DNA from 4 places in the Symbiopectobacterium purcellii genome. Region 3 is predicted to be linked to each of the others. Evidence: predicted binding sites of a transcription regulator. Region 3 holds the regulator's gene; each other region holds the start of a gene.
The links. Region 3 encodes LexA, which represses DNA repair genes until DNA is damaged. Its sites were predicted from a motif close to TNCTGTATGTACATACAGNA; they were not measured.
Positions count from the first base shown of each region.

Region 1: the regulator LexA is predicted to act here: its motif matches at 1,320-1,339, upstream of umuD (translesion error-prone DNA polymerase V autoproteolytic subunit).
Region 2: the regulator LexA is predicted to act here: its motif matches at 1,132-1,151, upstream of mutH (DNA mismatch repair endonuclease MutH).
Region 4: the regulator LexA is predicted to act here: its motif matches at 1,562-1,581, upstream of K6K13_RS12375 (DNA translocase FtsK 4TM domain-containing protein).

Region 1 is NZ_CP081864.1:1,878,170-1,881,290, reverse strand. Features, by position in the region: gene K6K13_RS08815 (diguanylate phosphodiesterase) at 1-873, opposite strand, end outside; gene umuD (translesion error-prone DNA polymerase V autoproteolytic subunit) at 1,355-1,786, shown strand; gene K6K13_RS08805 (M48 metallopeptidase family protein) at 1,835-2,332, opposite strand; gene umuC (translesion error-prone DNA polymerase V subunit UmuC) at 2,577-3,121, shown strand, end outside.
Region 2 is NZ_CP081864.1:4,176,846-4,179,966, forward strand. Features, by position in the region: gene ptsP (phosphoenolpyruvate--protein phosphotransferase) at 1-152, opposite strand, end outside; gene rppH (RNA pyrophosphohydrolase) at 165-692, opposite strand; gene K6K13_RS19345 (hypothetical protein) at 853-1,077, opposite strand; gene mutH (DNA mismatch repair endonuclease MutH) at 1,396-2,076, shown strand; gene K6K13_RS19355 (TerC family protein) at 2,172-2,888, shown strand; gene K6K13_RS19360 (YgdI/YgdR family lipoprotein) at 3,077-3,121, shown strand, end outside.
Region 3 is NZ_CP081864.1:483,157-486,277, forward strand. Features, by position in the region: gene plsB (glycerol-3-phosphate 1-O-acyltransferase PlsB) at 1-1,025, opposite strand, end outside; gene K6K13_RS02195 (diacylglycerol kinase) at 1,154-1,522, shown strand; gene lexA (transcriptional repressor LexA) at 1,643-2,254, shown strand; gene zur (zinc uptake transcriptional repressor Zur) at 2,322-2,843, opposite strand; gene K6K13_RS02210 (pirin family protein) at 2,941-3,121, opposite strand, start outside.
Region 4 is NZ_CP081864.1:2,634,187-2,637,307, forward strand. Features, by position in the region: gene K6K13_RS12375 (DNA translocase FtsK 4TM domain-containing protein) at 1-1,500, opposite strand, end outside; gene lrp (leucine-responsive transcriptional regulator Lrp) at 1,618-2,112, opposite strand; gene trxB (thioredoxin-disulfide reductase) at 2,661-3,121, shown strand, end outside.

The DNA.
Region 1 (3,121 bases), 1.4 Mb from region 3:
AGCAGAAGAGAATTCGTCGAAACTGGAAATGACTTCATCCTCCGTCACTTCAACGATGACCTGCTCAGGCACCAGGCCATTGCGATCGATCTGCTCCAGTAAAATATCAACGGCATTCGGCACCTTGACCAGCGACATCGGCAGCAAGTTAATAGAAATTTTATGGCTGCCAATATTGATATTTTTCGCCAGCGCCAACGCCCATGCTTTGGACGAAAGATCGGTTTCATGCAGTTTGTCGGGCGGGATCGACGCGAAATAATCCTGCGGCGACTCACCGTTCGGACCACGGATCAGCGCTTCAAACGAGCTGATTTGCCCACGCAGCGGTTCAATAATAGGTTGCAGCGCGAACTGACAAGGTTGCCCCAAAAACGACTGTTCGGGCGGAGAGGTAAAGGGCGGCGCTTCTGACAAGAACCCCCAGGATTCAGGTTCACTGCTGTAGGCCAGCTGTTTCTTCCAGCGGCCTTCAACAAAGGTACGAATAAATTTATAAACCCGGTCATCACTCGCCAGATTATAACGCAGCGCACCGGTTTTTATCACCGCTCGCAGCACGGCACCGGGTTTATCATGGCGTAAATCAAACAGCGCCATGCCCATATTGATAAAACGGCGCTTCGCCGCATAATCACGCATCAACTCAACCACACCGTCATGGCGAGGATCGTCGCAGATAGCGTCATACAGCTGATTCACCGTTTCGGGTTCACCTTCCAAAACCTGAAGAAAATGACTGCCATCAAAGATCAGAATGCCGGTCAGTTGCAGCGTCATATTACGCACCTGAGACTGCGCCACTAACGCATCGAGCAGCGATAGATCAAATGTTCGGCTTGCACGACTTCGGTAAATCAATGTAGACAGCATAAGACCCAGACTCTTAGAAAAAAAATAGGTGTTTCAATATTCCCATCATTAGGGAAAGGCATCACGATAGATAAGATAGCAGACAAGATGCCTCTCGCGTATCACCGTTTTTCCTAAACGTACAGCGCTGACAACCCGTGCTCAGCGGACGATCGCCGTTGTAAAGTGTCCACTAAAAGACACGCTCATGGACAAAGATTAGCAGTAACAAAATTCATCCTCCAGTTTTCAATACCCCGTATCACACCAATAACCCGTTGACATCAATGACTATGCCCGCAAATCGTTACCGAACAACACGGTAGAAAAGCGTTTCTTGCTAGTGTTGCAAGTACAGCAAACCGGAGAAAGCGTCACCACGCAAACCTTGCCTGTAAACCACTCGGTATAATAGTCCATTACAGGAAACTATCAGAAAAACGCTTGATCGATGGTCATTCCACATATGCTGTGTTTATATACATATATAGAGAAAATCATCATGTCGTTATCCACGCCCACACGGCCTCCACGCCTCAGCGTCAATGCCTCTTCGTTGCCCTTTTTTATCGAACACGTGCCCTGTGGTTTCCCCAGCCCGGCGCAGGACTACGTGGAAGATAGGCTAGATATCAATCAACTGGTGATCAAACACCCTAATGCTACCTACTTTATTCGCGTCAGCGGTGATTCGATGATTGATGCCGGCATTAGCGACGGCGACTTGCTGGTGGTTGATCGGGCATTGACGGCACAGCACGGTGATATCGTTGTGGCCGCCGTGGACGGCGAGTTTACCGTTAAGGAGTTACGCATCCGCCCTTTTATGCAATTGGTGCCGCATAACACGCGCTATTCACCGATACACTTCCAGCATGAGGAAGCGCTTGAGATCTTTGGTGTGGTCACCTTTACGGTAAAGGCGATGCGCTAGCGGAAGGAAAAAGAGCAATGCGCCTATCGTTCGACGCATGACATCCGGTTAAATCAGTCCTTCTTCTCTGCAAATCAACCACAAACGCATGTCAAACTCATACTGATGGTAGTCCGGCTCCATGTGGCAACAGAGTTGATAAAAGGCTTTGTTGTGGTCCTTCTCGCGCAGGTGTGCCAGCTCATGCACCACGATCATGCGCAAAAAGGCTTCAGGCGCGTTCCTGAACAGGGTCGATATCTTGATTTCATTCTTGGCTTTTAACTTCCCGCCATGATTTTTAGAGATAAAGGTATTGGTGCCGAGCGTGCCTTTAACGGGATTTAACGCACCGTCATAAATAATTTTAGCAAGCGCGCTTTCCTTTTTCAGATAGCGATTTTTTATGCCATTGACATAGTCGTAGAGCTGTTTGTCATTCGTCACGGTATGCGTTGTGGGGTACTTTTGTTTAACCACCGCAGCCAGCCTGCCAGCTTGCAGCAAGCTATCGACACTGGCGATCAGTTCTGATGGGTAATGCTTTATGTAATCCAGTTTGCTCATTGTGGCCGTAAACGCGTCAGCAGCAGTGAATGCACAGGGCGAAAAAGTTACGGACATGCTAATCGATTTTCCTCACCGAGGCTATCTGGCAGATACCGAACACCGTGTCATTTACCCGCATGGACAGTGAGTAAAAATAGTTATCCCGCCCTATCAATGGATTGCTGGCAGCACATGCAATACCACTTGATCGCTTTACCCCACAAATATACTGTATATAAACACATACCCAGAGATTCCCACCATGTTCGCCCTTATTGACGTCAATAACTTCTATACCTCCTGTGAAACCTTGTTTCGCCCAGACCTGCGCGGAAAACCGGTGGTAGTGGTGTCCAACAATGACGGTTGTGTGATATCCCGTTCACGAGAAGCCAAAACGTTGGGGATAAAAATGGCAGCGCCCTATTTCATGATGAAAAAAGCGTTTCCCGATGCGCAAATCGCCGTGTTCAGTTCTAACTACACCCTCTATGCCGACATGAGTAATCGCGTTATGGCCACATTGTTTGAGTTAGCGCCAACGCTGGAAATCTATTCGATCGATGAAGCCTTTATGGATTTGTCCGGCGTCAGCAACGCAACCCCGCTTGCCGTGTTAGGCCAACAGATCCAACAAAAAGTGCATAAAGAGATCGGGCTGTCGGTCGGTGTCGGTATCGCACAAACCAAGACGCTGGCCAAGCTGGCAAATCATGCCGCCAAAACGTGGCGAAAAACAGGCGGTGTGGTGGATTTGTCGAACACCGATCGGCAGCGCAAGCTGCTGTCACTGGTGCCCGTCAACGA
Region 2 (3,121 bases), 1.2 Mb from region 3:
TAGTAACATTGGCGATCGTGATCGGCCAGATAGATAGAACAGACTTCCGTATCCATCGCCTGGCAGGTCTCATTGACCAACAGATCCAGCGCATCATTTAAGCGCGATGCCGCCGCCACTTTCTCAACGATTTCTCGCAAACGCGTGAGCATGATGAGCGCGACTTATCCTCTTTTGCGCCGAGGCACCGAAGGCGCCCTCGCCGCGGCGTTCTCTTGCAGTTGTATAACCGGGCTGATAAATTCCTTCATCACCCGACGGTAAACGTCGCGTTTAAACGACACCACCTGACGCACAGGATACCAGTAACTCACCCAGCGCCAGCCGTCAAACTCCGGCGTGCCGCTGCTTTGCATATTGATATCAGATTCGTTGCACATTAACTGTAGCAGAAACCACTTCTGCTTTTGACCGATACAAACCGGTTTTGTATCCCAACGCACCAAACGTTTTGGTAATTTGTAACGTAACCAGCTGCGGGTTGAAGCCAGAATACGGACATCCTTTTTCCTGAGTCCCACTTCTTCAAACAGTTCGCGATACATGGCCTGTTCAGGGCTTTCCCCCGGGTTGATGCCCCCTTGCGGGAACTGCCAGGAGTGCTGGCCATAACGACGCGCCCAGAGCACTTCACCAAGCCGATTGCAAATTACAATACCAACGTTAGGGCGGTAGCCATCATCATCGATCACCGGACTACCTCGAAAACTTTCAATGCAAAGATGACCTGATTGTTTCACACTCCCGCCACCCGGTAAACTCCTGCTTAACAGCATTGATTCTACGAATAACCTGCCGCTAACCCACAGAAAGGGGAATAGTTATAAACAGCATGCATCAAGCATAGCGCTTTTATTCACTATTTTTGTGGATATCACTGTGCAGAACCAAATGAAAGCATGCGGAAAACATTTTCTCCATCGTTGAAACCACAACGCACCATCCAAAAAATCTTCCTTTATTTTCAAAAAATACCGATTTAACCCACGACATATTCACCGCAATTAAGCGGCGCAGAAAACCGGTGCACGGCAGAGTGGTGAAAGATTGCTCCACGACGGTTTTATCCACAGCCACGACGCAAAAATCGCATAATAAAATAACAAAAATCGCAAAAAATCGTGACGTCAAGGCTGTAAATCAAACCAGTAGTGAGGACTTATCCCGGTTATCCCAAAAATCTGTGGATAACCTGGTGTAAGATCCTGTTTATTGTCGGTGTCTATCCTTGAACAACGATAAAACCGACGTGATACCTTGGTGGGATAAATAAAAAAACACGCTATGAATCATGCTATTATTGTTTTCTTTTTGGCACGGCACCGCCCTGTTGAAAAACCTGATGAATGCTGTACTTTTTTTAGTCAATCTGACGACCTGTTTTCATAGGTGAATATGCCCAACCCGATTGCAACGCCACCAGCCGATGAGCATACGCTACTTGAACGCGCGCAAGCGCTTGCCGGTTATACGCTGGCAGAACTTGCCGCACGGGCAAACCTGCCGCTGCCAGCCAACCTCAAATGCGACAAGGGGTGGATAGGCGTGTTGCTTGAGCGCTTTCTCGGTGCCAGCGCAGGCAGCAAACCGGAACAGGATTTTCCAGATATTGGCGTAGAGCTAAAAACCATTCCGATTGACGATCGAGGCAGGCCGCTCGAAACCACCTTCGTGTCAGTGGCACCGCTAACCGGCAACAGCGGTGTGACATGGGAGAGCAGCCATGTGCGGCATAAGTTGGCACGGGTACTGTGGATCCCGGTGGAAGGATTGCGTGAAATTCCTCTCGGCGAACGCCATATCGGCACGCCACTTATCTGGAGCCCCTCTCCCGAGGAGGAGGAACTGCTGCGGCGGGATTGGGAAGAACTGATGGACCTGATTGTGCTCGGCAAGGTGGAGAGCATCACCGCGCGTCACGGCGAGGTACTACAATTACGCCCCAAAGGGGCCAACAGTAAGGCGCTGACGCAAGCAATCGGCGAGTTTGGTCAGCCCATCATGACCTTGCCGCGCGGTTTCTATTTGAAGAAGACCTTTACCGGCCCGTTGTTAGCGCGCCATTTTCATCTTTAAATGCCAGAGATAATGCGTATCGTTTTTTCTTGCCAGAAAACCGAATGTAAAGCGTATAATCTGCGTTTACATTTCGTTTAGGTTTGATTGATATAATTTTTGATTGGATTGTTGATCCGAATGCATGGCTGGCGCTCGGCACGCTGACCATTTTGGAGATCGTACTAGGTATCGACAACATCATCTTCCTTTCTCTGGTTGTCGCCAAGTTACCCAAAGCCCAACAAAATAAAGCGCGCCGTATCGGCCTTCTGGGTGCCATGCTGATGCGTCTTGGCCTGCTCGCCTCGATCGCCTGGGTGATTCGTCTGACCAACCCGCTGTTTACGCTGATGGATAATGAAATTTCCGTGCGCGATCTGATCCTGTTTTTCGGCGGCTTGTTCCTGATCTGGAAATCCAGTCGCGAAGTTCATGAGACGATCGAAGGCGGTTCAGAGGCACATTCCAGCCAGGTGCATTCCTTTTTCGGGGCTATTGTGCAGATCATGTTGTTAGATATCATCTTCAGCCTCGACTCCGTCATTACCGCCGTCGGCCTTTCCGACCATCTGTTTATCATGATGGCCGCCGTGGTGATTGCCGTAGGGGTGATGATGTTTTCAGCCCGCGCCATCGGTGAGTTTGTCGATCGTCATCCATCGGTGAAAATGCTGGCACTCTCTTTCCTGATTCTGGTGGGATTTACGCTGATTCTGGAAAGCGTCGATGTTCACGTTCCCAAAGGCTATATCTATTTCGCGATGTTCTTCTCAATGTCGGTTGAAGCGCTGAATCTGATGCGCAGCAAAAAAGCGACAAACGCAGAGTAATTCCCCAGCGGGTAGCCTTGGCTGCCCGCGCTCCCCTTTTCGGGTGAATCACTGATTATTTCCATTATTCCTACATTCTTCTTTTTCCCGCTTTGCTAGACTCATCTTGTATATTCATGTTTTTTGATAGAGATTAGGTCCTAAAAAGAACCATCGCCCATTTTTTTACTATTTGAGTGGATTACTTGATGACGATTCGACACAAAGCCATCGCGTTATGCTTTTTTGCCTTG
Region 3 (3,121 bases):
CCTGCGGGCCAGAAATTCAGGTTGATGCCGGCCGCGATATGGGGAGGAACCAGACCTTGATGATACAGCACATAAGAAAGCAGCAGGTAGTCCATGTGGCTACGGTGACAAGGCACGTAAACCAGTTCATGGCCATCCTGTGCCAACTGGCGCACGCGCTCGGCATTATGCACGTTGATGCCTTGATACAGGCGGTTCCAGGTCCAGCTCAGAATGCGATCGGAAAGTCGCACGGCTTCATAAGAGAAGTCCGCGGCGATCTCTTCCATCAGGGCGATGGCATTTTGCTGCGCTTTCTCATGGGAGATTTTCTTGCTGCGTGCCTCATCTTCAACGGCTTTCTTGATGGCCTTAGAATCCAGCAGCTTATGGAATAACTCCTGACGTACTGGCAAGCGTGGACCAACGGCGGCCAGACGCTGACGGGCAAAGTGCATGCGGGCGACACGCGCCAGTTTGTGCGCTATGGTTTTGTCTGTGCCGTGTTCGGTGGCCATGTGGCGCAGCGACACGATGCTGGAGAAGCGCACAAAGCTGTCGCGTCCCAGCCAGATCACCGCAAAAAACTTCTCAATGCCATTCAACAGACGCAGGTGCGGCGTCGCGCCGTGCTGTCCTTCGCGGCCCGGAGAGCGGCCAAACATGACAGAAACGGGCACCATCTGTACATCGAGATAGGGATTGTTGCGGTGCAGATCCAGATAATCATGGAACAGTTTGACGGATTCCTGCTTGGGCGTGTAATAGCGGAACACGCGCGGACCATCGTTAATAAACACGTGGCTGGGCAGTGATACACCGTCAATTTCAGTCGGTTCCAGCGGATCGGGCAGTTCTAAAGCTTGGCATTTTGCGCGCAGCGTCAGTAAATCCGCCTGTGAGTTATAGGGCAGCACATAAAGGATGGGGCGAGACGGATCTAGCCCTAACTCCGCCACGGGATCGTTAGGAATTATCTTGCTTTTCACTAACAATTTAAGTGCGAAATTCAGTAATTTATAGTAAATTTTACGCCAGCCGGACATAACAACCAGAAGCCTCATGAGTAGCAATGCGCCGCAAGGATACCAGAAAGTACACGGGAGATCTGTGGTGTGAGACAACGGTGTTACGGGAAAATTGCAAAAAATCTCTGATAAACGGGTGAAAAAACATGAATAAGGCTACCGGGGTAACTCGGATTATCAAGGCAACCGGGTACTCTCTCAAAGGGCTGAAACAGGCATGGCAGCACGAAGCTGCATTTCGGCAAGAACTGATGCTGCTGGTGGTAGCGGTGCTGGTTGCGTGTTGGCTCCCCGTGTCACTGCTGGAGCGGCTATTGCTGATTGGCGTGGTGGTGGTAGTGGTGCTGATGGAGTTAGTCAACAGCGCGATTGAGGCCGTTGTCGATCGCGTGGGGACGGAGCACCATGAACTGTCCGGGCGCGCCAAGGATATCGGATCGGCGGCTGTGTTTGTGGCCTTGGTCTTTGCCGCCATTGTCTGGGTCAGCATTCTCTGGCCTCTGGTTCTGGGGTGATTTCAGCATGATTTTGGGGCAATGCTCATAAAAACACGGCTATTTGCCTCTCTGTCATTCCCAAGCCGCGATGACCTGTATATACTCACAGATAAACTGTATAAACAACCAGGGGGCGGGATGAAAGCATTAACAACCAGACAGCAGCAGGTCTATGATCTGATTCGCGATCATATTGCGCAGTCCGGCATGCCGCCAACGCGTGCTGAGATTGCCCAGCGACTGGGTTTCCGCTCACCTAACGCGGCGGAGGAGCATCTGAAGGCGCTGGCGCGTAAAGGCGTAATTGAAATCGTCTCCGGTGCATCACGCGGGATCCGCCTGCTGATGGAAGAAGAAAATGCCGGTCTGCCGCTGATTGGTCGTGTTGCGGCCGGTGAACCGTTGCTGGCGCAAGAATACATCGAGTGCCACTATCAGGTCGATCCGGCCATGTTCAAGCCGCACGCAGACTTTCTGCTGCGCGTCAGCGGTATGTCGATGAAGGACATCGGGATACTGGACGGCGATTTGCTTGCCGTGCATAAAACGCAAGAAGTGCGTAACGGACAGGTAGTGGTGGCGCGCATCGAAGATGAAGTGACGGTTAAGCGCTTGAAGCGTCAAGGTAATACCGTACAACTTCTGGCGGAGAATGAGGCCTTTGCTCCCATCGTGGTTGATTTGCGTGAGCAGAGCTTCAGTATCGAAGGGCTGGCCGTCGGCGTTATCCGTAACGGTGAGTGGAGTTAAATCCCGTTAACCGACAGGGCGCTTCTGTTCAGGAAAAGCCTTGTCGGGGACGTGATGCACGCTCAGATCAACGACCAGGTTTCGCATTTTTGATGGGCACCGTATGGTCGTGGTGGCAGTGCCCGTGTTCACGGCAATCAGCCACTTCCTGACAGGCCTCGCACAGGCCATGCGCTTCTACCACGCTGTGGCGCAGCGTAAAATTGGCGCTTTGTGCCAATTGCTGAAGAATGGCTTCAATGCCTTCCGTCTGACGTTCTGTCACTTGTCCGCAGCGATCGCAAATAAACAGCGCTGAAGTATGGCTATGCTCTTCAATGTGGTGACACATGACATAGCTGTTGGTCGATTCCACGCGGTGGATAAACCCTTGCTCCAGCAGAAAATCCAGTGCGCGATAGACGGTAGGGGGCTTGGCTTGCGGTTCTGAAGCGCGCAGCAGATCCAACAGATCGTACGCACTGATCGCGCCGTGTTGCTGCGCCATCAGCCGAAGCACTTCGAGTCGCTGTGGCGTAAGGCGTACGTTGCGCTGTTGGCAAATACTTTCCGCCTGGGCGAGGAGTTTGTCTTGGTCGCTTGAATCCATTGGCCTGATCCTACCGCATGATGATGAACATGTTGTTCATCTTACCATGTAAGGCATGGATCGCGCTGTGATAATCCATCAGTGGGTTTAATGCGCCTCAGGCAACCAGATCGATAAGCAGCGCACGCAGCGGGGCTTTGGCGCGGATAGTCAGCTGTTTTTCCTGCTGAATGAAGGCGCCGTCTCCACACTGTAACATCGCTGCGTTCTCTTGCGGCGTCATGGCTTCCATTGCACCGTGAATCACCTGAAAATAGGCGCGGTTGCCGTTGAGCGTA
Region 4 (3,121 bases), 2.2 Mb from region 3:
AGCAAACGCCTGCGCTAATTGGGCCTGCAACAGCGCCTCTTCATCCTGCTCGCGTTCGGCATAATCCTCACCGTAGCGCTGTTCTTGTTGCTCCAGATAAGCCTGACGCAAGGCAGCCTCTTGAGCGACCCCATCATCGTCAGCATCGTCGGGCGCAACCCTTTCGATCGTTTCAGGCTGGAACTGTACCTGCCGTTGCGCTTCCCGTTCTTGCTCTTCTGCCTGACGCTGCGATGGCAACTTGATGCCATAAGAGGCCAGTTCACGCCGGGTAGGAATACGCACCGGATTCGGACGCGGCAATTCTGGACCCATGCCCTGTTTCACCTGAGGATTATCCTCCCCAGCGGCCGTAAAGGCAGGCATAAAGGGCACCGCATCGCTAGACACTGGCGTGACCGCTGCCACGGTGGGTACACCCAGTTCATGCATCGCGCCCAACGGCGGCGTGCGATCGCGATCGGGTACCCCCAAGGGCGAAAAGACAGGTAACGCGCTATTTTCCGGCACAGCAGCCTGTGGCAACTCAAACGCGTAAAGCGGCGGCAGTGAATCCTGCGCAACGGGATCAGGGCTGACGACCGTTGCTGGCGTGACCAGATTGGCTGCGCTGGGCGAACCCGCTGGATCTGGCATCGTGTCGACCGCAGTCGATTTCTGCATCGGTGCGAGCGGCTCCGTTGGGTCAGTAACGCTCAACGTACTGTTTTGCGCTATGTCATCCGGTGCACGCTCACGTGCAGCCGGTGCCAACAATATATCATCCGCCTCTACGTCTTCTGCTGTTGCCTGCGTTGACGCAGTTAGCGTATCGGGTTGTTCACCCTCGCGATCCAGAGCGTCTTGTGAATCGTCTTCCTCATCACGGTAGCGATCTTCTGCGCGCGAACGGTTAGAGAAGAACGTCAGGCAGCCTAACACCGCTCCGCCGATTTTTTCCGCAATGGTCAGCCATGACCAGCCGGTAAACAGCGTCAAGCCTGCCGCCCACACGCAGAGCAGAATCAACGTGGCACCCATACTGTTGAAGCGCGGCACCATCGAACTGCTCAGCAAACTGCCCAGCACGCCGCCAGAGGCGAAATAGTAGAGATCGTCCACATTGAGCGCGGCGAGACCACAGGAAGTGAGGATCAGCGCCAAGGTACCAATCAGGCGCAAAGAGAGGGTAAACAGATCAACATCGCTCTGATTATCGCGCTGGCGAAAAGCGACCCAGCACAGCGACAACATGATCGGCGGAATGGCATAGGCCAGAACGCCAAAGATGAAAAACAGGGTATCCGCCAGCCAAGCGCCGACGCCACCGCCCAGATTATGAATGGGCTCGTGCCAGGCCGTTTGTGACCAGCTCGGGTCAGACGGGCTGAAACTTAACAGCGCTACGCTCAAATAAACGGCAAATAGCGCGACAACGATTAAAATCGCTTCCAATAAACGACGGCTGCCGCTGAGTTTGTTCAGCGCCACGTCTTTGTCTTCGGTGTATTCCTGGCTCAAGCGTCTCTCCAGGGGTCCTGTTCATGTTCATGACAAAACGCCGAGGCGAACTCGGCGCTGTGACTGTATATATTCACATGAGTGTAGCTGAAATTAGCGGGCTTTGCACCCCTGCGTTTAGCGCGTTCTGATCACCAGACGATTGCTCTGTTTTACTTCTTCCATCACCACATAGGTACGGGTATCGTTCACACCCGGCAAGCGCAGCAAGGTTTCACCCAGCAACTTACGGTATGCGGACATATCCGGCACGCGTGTTTTCAGCAGATAGTCGAAATCCCCGGAGACCAAATGGCACTCCTGAATTTCTTCCAGTTTCTGCACAGCGGTGTTGAACTGCTCAAAAACATCAGGCGCACCGCGGTTCAGGGTAATCTCCACAAACACCAGCAGTGAAGCGTCGAGGTAATGCGGGTTCAGCAATGCGGTATAGCCATTGATAAAGCCCTGACGCTCCAGGCGGCGCACGCGTTCCAGACACGGTGTAGGTGAAAGCCCTACACGCTTGGAAAGTTCAACGTTAGAGATTCGGCCGTCTTTTTGTAGTTCATTCAGGATATTGCGATCGATGCGATCAAGATCTTTTCCCGGTCGTTTTTTCGTGTCTACCATTCTTATTGTCTCTCTTCACTACGTCCTTGCCCTTGCTACACTCCGACCCACATCAATGTATCAGAGCAGCCCTAAAAGAAGACGCGCTGTCTATTTTGTATATCAAGGGTCGCTTTACGTCACTCTCCTTTCACCGCCACGTCGCACCGCGATGTCATCCCTGCGTTCACAACACCCTGTCTGTCCTGTTATAAATGCACCATCAGCGGGTCGCACGGTAAAAGCCACAACATAAAGAAAAACCGAGCTTTCAACCATTCACATACAAATAGTTTCCTCTTCCTTAGATGTTTTCGCAAAACGGTAGCCGATTGTCAAAGCAAAACAATGAAAATCAGAAGAAACTGCCAAATAAAACCCTACTGTACGCTCGGTAAGACCATTTTCAATCATTTCGCTAATAAATGACGCTGTGTTATCAGTGAATTGTATGGGTTATCGGCACAACCGATTAAACAAATAGGTAACAATTTTGCTGCCTACTTTTTTTAGTCTGGTAATTTCCTTACAATCGGCGTTAAGTAGACCGTTGCAAAAAAGAGGAACACATGGGTACCGTCAAGCACCACAAGCTATTGATTTTAGGTTCTGGCCCTGCGGGCTATACTGCTGCGGTGTACGCCGCGCGCGCCAACCTGCATCCGGTGTTGATTACCGGTATGGAAAAAGGCGGGCAGTTGACGACCACGACGGAAGTGGAAAACTGGCCAGGTGACGCGGAAGGTCTTACCGGGCCGTTGCTGATGGACCGCATGCACGCTCATGCTGAAAAGTTCAACACCGAGATCATTTTCGATCACATTCAGCGCGTTGATTTGCAACAGCGTCCGTTTCGTCTGTTTGGCGACAGCGAAGAATATACCTGTGATGCCCTGATTGTGGCGACCGGAGCCTCCGCACGTTATATCGGTCTGCCTTCCGAAGAGGCCTTTAAAGGCAAGGGCGTGTCTGCCTGCGCCACCTGTGACGGTTTCTTTTACCGCAACCAGCGCGTTGCGGTAGTCGGTGG